Psychrobacter arcticus 273-4: one gene and its partners. The protein of the gene in region 3 interacts with the protein of the main gene of each other region in a pairwise test. Links are inferred from orthologs where the notes say so. Each region holds a gene or a part of one and is shown on either strand. Other genes may lie near its edges. The genes, in order: mrcB, mtgA and PSYC_RS10635.

The links.
Region 1: the proteins of PSYC_RS10635 (region 3) and mrcB interact in binary tests that used the Escherichia coli proteins (3 or more experiments, as listed by UniProt). The link is inferred for Psychrobacter arcticus 273-4 from one-to-one orthologs.
Region 2: the proteins of PSYC_RS10635 (region 3) and mtgA interact in binary tests that used the Escherichia coli proteins (3 or more experiments, as listed by UniProt). The link is inferred for Psychrobacter arcticus 273-4 from one-to-one orthologs.

The regions. Positions count from the first base shown.
Region 1 is NC_007204.1:1,782,975-1,786,214, forward strand. Bases 107-3,184 are described here. They hold mrcB (penicillin-binding protein 1B), read left to right. Parts: upstream 107-442; coding sequence 443-2,926; downstream 2,927-3,184. Other genes in these bases: PSYC_RS07620 (tetratricopeptide repeat protein), read left to right, coding at 3,026-3,184. Also shown: PSYC_RS07610 (heavy metal translocating P-type ATPase), read right to left, coding at 1-83; more of PSYC_RS07620, read left to right, coding at 3,185-3,240. UniProt on the Escherichia coli protein: Cell wall formation. Synthesis of cross-linked peptidoglycan from the lipid intermediates.
Region 2 is NC_007204.1:2,037,872-2,040,936, forward strand. What follows is about bases 156-3,058. They hold mtgA (monofunctional biosynthetic peptidoglycan transglycosylase), read right to left. Parts: upstream 1,999-3,058; coding sequence 1,312-1,998; downstream 156-1,311. Other genes in these bases: ppk1 (polyphosphate kinase 1), read right to left, coding at 156-1,139; PSYC_RS08555 (glutaredoxin family protein), read left to right, coding at 2,272-2,580; PSYC_RS08560 (FAD-linked oxidase C-terminal domain-containing protein), read left to right, coding at 2,818-3,058. Outside these bases: more of ppk1, read right to left, coding at 1-155; more of PSYC_RS08560, read left to right, coding at 3,059-3,065. UniProt on the Escherichia coli protein: Peptidoglycan polymerase that catalyzes glycan chain elongation from lipid-linked precursors. May play a role in peptidoglycan assembly during cell division in collaboration with other cell division proteins.
Region 3 is NC_007204.1:2,525,791-2,528,952, reverse strand. The notes cover bases 43-3,042. They hold PSYC_RS10635 (peptidoglycan D,D-transpeptidase FtsI family protein), read left to right. Parts: upstream 43-498; coding sequence 499-2,586; downstream 2,587-3,042. Other genes in these bases: PSYC_RS10630 (UDP-N-acetylmuramoyl-L-alanyl-D-glutamate--2,6-diaminopimelate ligase), read left to right, coding at 2,658-3,042; PSYC_RS10640 (cell division protein FtsL), read left to right, coding at 43-502. Outside these bases: more of PSYC_RS10640, read left to right, coding at 23-42; more of PSYC_RS10630, read left to right, coding at 3,043-3,162. UniProt on the Escherichia coli protein: Essential cell division protein that catalyzes cross-linking of the peptidoglycan cell wall at the division septum. Required for localization of FtsN.

The DNA of each region.
Region 1 (3,240 bases), 740 kb from region 3 along the record:
TTGTCATGATAATAAGCATTGGTACTTGATGACCTTGGTAATGTCGGTGATGTTGGCGGCATAGGAGATGGAATACTGGACATAATCGCACTTATTTCCTTTAGAGAAAACGTTAACCTAATTGCTTTACGTTAATGCTCTCTTCTGATCTACTCGATAGCGATAAATACCGCTATTTTAAATGGCTATTGTATTATGCTATGTGGCACTGTTCATTATTCTTATTTAAAAAATATAGCGCTACAGTGATAAAAAGCGGCTAATACTATTAGTATCATTACCAACGTATTCATATAGATTATACTATAAGCTGAGACTCTCAGTAGTATAACTCCTTAACGCTGAGAGCGAATGAATGCCTGTGTTGATGATGATAGATTGAAAAATTTGTCAATTTGCGTCATTATGAGGCAGTTTTTTATCCCAAAATGGTGTGTCATCAGTGCAAAAATCTCATTCTAAGCAACCACAGTCCTCTAAGCCTGCTATCAATACGCTACCTTCCCAGCAGCGCGGCATGGTGTTTAGTAGTATTTTATTAATTATTGTCATCGCTGGCATGGTGCTATTGGCACTGTATTTGGTCAAACTTGATCGTACTATTACCCACAAGTTTGAGGGTAAACGCTGGGATATTCCTGCCAAAGTTTATTCGCAGCCGCTTGAATTGTATAAAGGCGCCAATATCGATAAAGACACTATGAAGACGTGGTTTGAGTTGCTCAATTATCAAAGCGATAAAGCCTATGATCGCACCGGCACTTATCATAAATCGGGTAACACCTATTTTATTCATACACGTGGTTTTACTTATAGCGCCAACGATATAGACCAAGAACAAGTCATCAAAATGACCATTGCTGGTAATAAAATTGAGTCGGTACAAAGCACCATACCGGCGAAAACAGGCATTATTCGTCTTGAGCCGGTCAATATCGGCGGTATTTACCCTGATAGCAATGAAGACCGCATGGTTGTCTCGTTAGATCAAGTACCGCAGCCGCTTATTGATGCGCTGATAGCGACAGAAGATCGTGGTTTTTATGAGCATAAAGGGGTATCGATACGCGGTATCGCCCGTGCGGTCATCAATAACTTCTCTGGCGGTTCGCGCCAAGGTGGCTCGACCATCACCCAGCAGCTGATCAAAAACTTTTATCTCAATTCCGACCGTACGATGAAGCGCAAAGCCAATGAAGCCTTGATGGCTGTACTACTTGAGCTGCATTATAGTAAAGATGAGATTTTGCAGGCCTATCTCAACGAGATTTATTTGGGTCAAAACGGCAAACGCTCTATTAATGGTTTTGGGTTGGCATCACAGTTTTATTTTGATAAGCCGCTCAATGAGCTGCGCCTAGATCAGCAAGCACTGCTTGTCGGTATGGCAAAAGGACCGAGCGTTTATAACCCGCGTCGTCATCCAAACGATTCAAAAGCACGCCGTGATGTGGTGCTTAGTAATATGTTGGCTGTTGGCACGCTCAGTCAAGAAGACTATGATACAGCATTAAAAAACTCACTTGGGGTGGTTGATAAGCCTGTTGAAGGCAAAAGCCAATTCCCTGATTTTTTAGACATCGTCAAACGCGAATTAAATAAAGTTTATTACTCTGATGACCTCAAAAACGAAGGTCTGATTATCATCAGTACCATGGACCCTATTGCCCAGTTGGCAGCGGACAAAGCAGTTGAGAGAAAACTTGGCGAGCTACGCCGTAGTGGCAGTAAAACCAAGGACTTACAAGGGGCTCTAGTCAGTGCTAACCCTGAAACTGGTGAGCTGGTTTCTGTCGTGGGTAGCGGTAGCGAATTTACTGGCTTTAACCGTGCGGTCGATGCCAAACGCCAAGTAGGTTCATTATTGAAGCCGATTATTTATATGACCGCTCTCGAAAGTGGTCGCTATAATTTAGCAAGTTCGGTTGATGATTCTCCCATTACGGTCAGTCTAAGTGACGGTACCGAGTGGAATCCTAAAAACTATGACAATCGTGACCATGGCTACATCCCCTTTACCACGGCGCTATCGCAGTCTTATAACCATAGCGCTGTACGCTTAGGGATGGAGTTTGGGGTCGACACCTTTGCTAAACAATTAAAACGCATGGGTGTTAAAGAAAAAGTACCACCTTATCCTTCAGCATTATTGGGCTCAGTCAACCTAAGCCCAATGGATATGCTTGGGGTCTATCAAGTTTTTGCGACGGGCGGTTTCCGTACCCCTATCCACAGTATCCGTAGTGTGATTGATGATCGCGGTAGTATCCTACAGCGTACGGGATTAAATACTCAGCGCAGCATTCCGCCTGAGACCAACTTTTTGATTAACTATGCTTTACAAGACGTCGTTAAAAACGGTACGGCTAGACGCGTACAATCGCTTGGTAGCAATCTAAACCTTGCCGGCAAAACAGGTACTACCAATGATTACCGTGATGCGTGGTTTGCCGGTTATAGTGGCAACTATGTCAGTGTGGTTTGGGTTGGACGTGATGACAATAAACCTATTGGGCTTAGTGGCGGTAGCGGCGCTTTACCAGTTTGGGTCGATTATATGAATCGTCTAAAATTGACACCTGTTGCGCTGCCTGAGCCAGAAGGTATTGAATGGCTGTGGTTAGAGAACAACTCAGGTAAGCTGTCAAATGAGCGCTGTGCCAGCGCACGCTACTTGCCTGTAATGTCAGCATATTTACCACAAGAAGCCAGCAGCTGTGCTATCGGCTTATATCAACAAGAACGTATGCGTGAGCAAATGCAGTGGCAAAATCAGCAAGGCAATATCAATAAGCAACGTCGCCATGAAGGATTAGACATTCCAAATGGTGAAGCCATTAATAATGACAGCAATGATGCCGAGCAAGATGGGGATACATCCAATCGTGCAGATACTTGGTACGACCGTGCCGTTGAATGGTTTTAGTTAAATGCTTCTATTTCAGTCGTAATAGCTGAATGTTTGACTTTACATGTTAGTAGCTGAACGATTTTAAGATTTTTAAAACTTAAAAAGGGTTTTAATATGGCGTTATCTATATTGCAAGCGTTCTTGACTCGGCAAATGACTGAGACTCAGTCTAAAAAACAGCCAAAGCATTTACATACAGCACTTTTAATCAGTGCTTGTTTTGGCATGCTAAGCTTAAGTGCTTGCCAGACTGCACCGACTGCAATAAAAGCGCCTCCTGCTCAAACCATGCCATCAAGCAGTAGTCAAAAAACCACACAACCTGCACA
Region 2 (3,065 bases), 490 kb from region 3 along the record:
TAACGCAATGCTGGAATATTAAAATCGAAGAGCAGCCGCGTTAAATTGACGGGTCCATTGACGCGGTATAATTGATTGTCATGCAGCTCAAACTCATTGAGCAAATAATCACTGATTGGGGTCGGACATTTGGTGGTCACTTCAAGTCGTACCTTATCACCAAAGCGGCGGTTTTCAAGCTCACCCTCTAATGCTTTAGCAATGTCATCGACGTCATCTGCCAAGTCCAAATCAGCATTACGCGTCAACCTAAACTGATGGCAACCGGTGACATTCATACCGGGGAATAGCTCACCGATATGCTCATGAATCACTGCCGATAGCATGACATGATGCTCTTTGCCACCAGTCAACTCATCAGGCAGACGAATAACGCGTGGCAAGCTACGCGGCGCGGGTACGATAGCCAAATTGATATCGCGACCAAAGGCATCTTTGCCCTCTAACGTCGCAATAAAGTTCAAGCTTTTATTGACCAAGCGCGGGAATGGGTGTGCAGGATCAATGCTAATGGGCGTCAATACTGGCGATACCTGCTCAGTAAAATAGCGCTTCATCCATGCTGATTGCTCGGTATTAAGTTCATCGCGCTTTAGATAACGGATGTCTTCAAGCGCCAATGCTGGCAAGATATCTTCATTTAAAATACGGTATTGCTCAGCGATGGCATCATGGGTCACGGCTGATATTTCATTAAGAATTTCACTTGGGCGCATACCGTGAACGCTAGTGGATACATCACCCAGACTGAGCTTTTGCATGATACCTGCCATGCGAATCTCAAAAAACTCATCGATATTGGAGGAAAAAATCATTAAAAAGAATAAACGCTCAAGCAAAGGATGGCGGGGATCTGCCGCTTGTGCCAAGACCCGCAGATGAAATTGCAATAAAGACAAGTCGCGATTGATATAGCTGCTGGGTGAATAATTGCCATCTTCCGAGCGTTGCCAATCAACCTCGGCTAAGACTTGGGTGCTACGCAGATCGTGAAGGCTGTCATCGGTAGGAGGATTACCGGTATTAATGACACTGTCTGCGTTGTCTGTGTCACTCTCTCTATTGACATCATGATTCGCATCAAGATATTCCTCAATAACATCAGCTGCCTTATCACTACTACTGCACTTATTATCCATCTCTGACACGTTACTACTCCTTTACTGTTATCAACCTGCCATTATTTTTATATCAATCTTATGCTGTCATTACTTTTATACCATACTTTTTATTATTGTTATTTTATAAACAAGGCTGTCTCGTGTTTAGGCTGTCTTGTATTGAATATATCATCATTAAATGTCGCTACAACTAAGCAGATTGTGGCAATATCGCATTTTTCATACGTTTTTTGATAACACGTTGTTTTTTGCGCAGGCGCTTGTCACCTTGATTATCTTGATAATACTTTGGGTTGGTTAGCATGGCGATCAGTAACGCTGATTCATCACGATTTAGGTTATTTGCCGTTTTATCAAAGTAATGCTGCGCGGCTGCCTCGACACCATAAATACCATTGCCAAACTCTGCCACATTCAAATACGCGGTCAAAATTCGCTGCTTATCCCACAAGGTTTCAATCATTATGGTGAGAATAGCCTCTTCAGCTTTACGGGTATAAGATCGGTGCGAAGTTAAAAATAGGTTTTTAGCCAATTGTTGGGTAATAGTTGAGCCGCCCGCCGACATCTTGCCATTCGCTTCATTCTTTTTCCTTGCCGCCTCAATACCTTTCATATCAAAACCGTTATGCTGACTAAACGTTGAATCTTCACTGACAATCGCCGCTTGCTTAGCAGATTTGGCAATGGCGTCATATTCAACCCAAGTTTGGCTAACATCACCGCCCGTAATGCGATGGGTAAGCATAAACATGCTGTTATTGATCGGCTGCGTTTTCCAAATTAATAGCAGCCCTGCGACCAACACATGGAATGCGACGACCAACACCATCAATGCCAATAATAGTCGTTTGATAAATTTGCCAAAACTTGTCATGCGAGTTGTCCAAGTGATTGAAAAGATAAGAAGAGAAAGTAAGAAGCACGCCGCCAATCATGGTGACTCTAAAGAAAGGAACCATAAATAGCAGCTCATCTTACCTAATCTCACAATCGCTGTCATTATTTACCCCACTTCTTTATCATGTCACAGAGTACACGTAAAAAGATTCAGTAAAAACGACAGCAGAATAACTGCTTTTTTGCCGTCTAAGAATATGAATATTGTATTTATGCGCTTTGCATTAAGGATTAACATAAGAGAGTAGCTATGTACGAGAATAATAATATAGGAACATTACGCGCACGTATGATTGAAGAAAAGCCTGAGCTTGGGTCTCCTGAAAATACGGCTAAATGGTGGCTGCTCGGCACCTCAGGCTGTCATTTATGCGACATGGCTGAACAGCTGATGACACAGCTGCAAGCGGTGCAACGCATTACCTATGAGCATGTCGATATTGCCGACTTTGATGAGCCACTGATGATGGAGTTTGCGACGACTATTCCAGTCATCTTGACACCGACAAAGCGCTTAAATTATCCGTTTTCGATCATGGATTTACAGCGTTTATTGTAACCCTGCCAGCGCCTGCGCGCTTATTTAACACAGCTGTGAAACAAGCTTCATTCCTACTAATTTAAAACATTACCTATTATTTTATTCAGTTTTAGCCAATATATTGATAGCCAACCTTTCCTTTTTTTTATTAGCAACTTAAGGTTGCTTATGTAATAATGCAGCGAGTATCGACAATTTAGTGAATATCGACAATTTAGTGAGTATCGACAATTTAGTGAGCAAAGGAAAGCCACCATGAATCAGAGCTTAAGACCTGATAAAGCCGCTCTAGTAGAGCTGTTTCGCGATTTTATTGAGCCTCAATATGTGATCAATGATGAGGAGACCCAAAAGCCTTTTGAGTGTGATGGCTTATCGGTGTATTGCGATATGCCGCTCATTACGGTGCTCCCAAAAACCGTTGAGCAGGTTTGCGAGGTGATGCGTATCTGTTATCGCTATCAAATCCCTGTGGTGGCGCGCGGTGCCGGTACTGGTTTGTG
Region 3 (3,162 bases):
AGTTCATTTTTTTGAGATCGTCATGGCAATATCTGACAAACCTGAAAACCGCCGCGCTGCCACGCCACCAAATACCGATGTTGGCGACTTATTTGTGCGTAAATTTAATGTATCGAGCATTTATGTGGCTATATTGATACTGTTGGCGGCTGGTATTGTATGGAGTGGCATCAAAACGGCTGAAGGTGTTCAACAATATCGTCAGGATTATAAAACCTTGCAAGACATGAAAAAACAAGAGCGAAAATTACAGGTTGAGCATCAACGTCTGCTTATTGAACAGCAGACCTTTAGTGCGACGCCGCAGATAGCCAGTCGTGCGGTTGCTGAACTTGGCATGTTTTCACCAACACTCAAAGATAAGCTGATTATTCAGCCAGGTGCAGCGACAGCAGTCGCATTGGTTGACCCAGATGCCAAAAAACTTGATGCAGATACCGTTGCCACTAATGACTCTGATATTATTGAAAGCGATGCGACTGTTGCGGAGGCAGGGCAATGACTGATAAAAAAACCAATGCTAAAGCTGCCAGCAAAAAACCAGCCAGTGGCAAGGTCACTAAGCCACTACGCCGTGCTAGTGCTGCAAAGTCTGGGCAAAAAAGCCAAAAACCGGATGATAAATCAGCCGATAGCTGCAAGAGCAAGCTATTTGGTCGCCTAAAAAAGAATGAAGAGCAGGGTGCTTATACCAGTGTCAAAAACCTAAAAAGCAAAAGAGCATTTTTGGGTAAAGCGTCTGGTGCTTCCTCTCGCGGCGGTGTTGAGCAGGATAAAAACCGTTTTCGTCTGATTTGGGGCATAGCGCTGCTTATTTTAGTAGCGCTTATCGGTCGTGCTTACTATATTCAAGTTGCCAATACTCAGTTTTATCAAGATAAGGGCAATGAGCTAATCACCAGCGTACGCACGCAAAAATCCTATCGTGGCATGATTACGGATCGCAACGATCTGCCCTTGGCCATCAGTGCACCACTCGCGACAGTCTCTTTCAGTCCGCACGATTATGCCCGTGAATATTACGAGCTTAAGCGTATTATTATCACCAATCCTGAGAGTCCGCAGCTCCTCGCACGTATGCAGAAGCGCTTGGATAATATGGATTTGACCACGCTTGCGGCGGCTGCCAATATTTCGGTAAATGAGCTAAAAAGAGCCACGGCTATCGACCCTACTATCGATGTAACTGATGAAGTAGCGGTCAAAGCAGCGCTGCCATCGGGTGCAGGATCGCATTATTTACCACTATTGAATAAAGTAACGCCAGAGATTGCCCAAAGTATTAGCTCGCTTGGCTTTCCTGGTGTCAATGAGAAAAATTTCTTTCAGCGTTATTATCCGCAGCCGCAGCCTAACTCGCAGTTACTGGGTTTTATGGGGCAAAATACCAACGATCCTGAAGGCGGTTACGAGGGGCGTGCTGGTATCGAACGCCAGTATGAAAAAGAGCTGGCGGGCGATGATGGTAAGGTTTTGGTACTCAAAGATGCCAAACAAAACAGTCTTAAAGAAATTAAACAGGTTGAGCCAGAAGTACCAGGCAAAGATGTGACGTTGACCATTGATTCGCGTCTGCAATATTTGCTTTATAAAGAGCTTGAAAAGGCAGGGCGTTTGCAAAAAGCGCGCTGGTCAACAGGTATGGTGGTCGATGTACAAACCGGTGAAGTGCTAGCGCTATCGACATGGCCGTCATTTAATTCCAATAACCTGAATGAGATGACCGGTGAAAACCAGCGTAACCGTGCACTCCTTGATGTCTTTGAACCTGGTTCAGTCATGAAGCCATTCACCGTTGCTGCGGCTTTAGATTCAGGGAAATATACTGCCACTACCTTGATCGATACCAATCCTGGCTCTATCCGTGTCCGTGGTTATACCATTCGTGACCATGATAATCTAGGGCGAATTACGATGGCAACGCTACTACAGAAATCCAGTAACGTCGCCTCGACCAAGATTGCTTTGTCTCTACCAGCTGATGGCATTACCAATATGCAAAAGCAGTTTGGCTTTGGGTCAAAAACACCACTGCAATTCCCAGGTGAAGGTAGTGGGCTTGTGGTCACACCGAAAGAAAAAGAAACTTCACGACGTGCAACGGTCAGTTATGGCTATGGCATACAAGTAACACTGGCACAGATAGCGCAAGCTTACTCAGCACTGGCGGCAGGTGGGGTGATGCACCCGTTAACGTTGACTAAAAATGACAAAGCGCCGCCAAGCAAACGCATTATGGCGCACGAACAAGCGATGGCCATCGTACAGATGATGGAAAGTGTCACGGAAGACGCTGGTACTGCTAAAGGCGCAGCCATTGATGGCTATCGCGTTGCTGGTAAAACAGGGACCTCGCGCCGTATCAATCCAAAAGGCGGTTACTATACCGACCAGTATCGCAACGTCTTTGCGGGTATGGCACCAGCGTCCAATCCAAAGCTGGTCGCTGTGATGTTAATCGAAGACCCGCGTGGTCAGATTTATGCTGGTTTAACCGTGGCTCCTGTTTTTCATAATGTTATGAAAGAGGCGCTGCGTTTATATAATGTGCCTTTAGATAAGCCATTAAAAACTGAAGCTCAATAGACATAAAAGTAAGTTTTTTAAATATTCAGCTCTTAACCATTTGATGTGTTTTAACCGTTTAGGATGTACCAATGACCCTGTCTACCTCGTCGCCAAGCACTACCACAGTTACCTTGCAACAGCTGTTTGAAGCCAGCAGCAGCGATAGACATCTTCCACCGCAGGTATTAACAGCGAATCTGGCAGCATCTGTTAGCGAGTCATCGAGTTCAAATTTATCGAATCAAGTGTCATCGAATCAAATGACGGCTGTTCAACTGGATTCGGTTGTCAACATTCCATTCCAGCAGTTCTGTTTAGACAGCCGTCAACTAATCCGCAACGAAGCGTTCGCCTTATTAAAAAGCCATACACCAAATTGCCAAAAAAGTCGCGATTACCTTTATCAAGCCGCTAACAATGCGGCTTTTATCCTATCAGAGATTGACCCTCTCGCCTTGATTGCCACAGGTAATATACCACCTCATGCAAATCTTGAATTAACTCCTGATAATGCAAAATATATAGCACAGCAGCAATTAGATGCCTTGCCTTGCCCCGTATTATATGTACCCAATATTCGTGATTTTTTGGGCA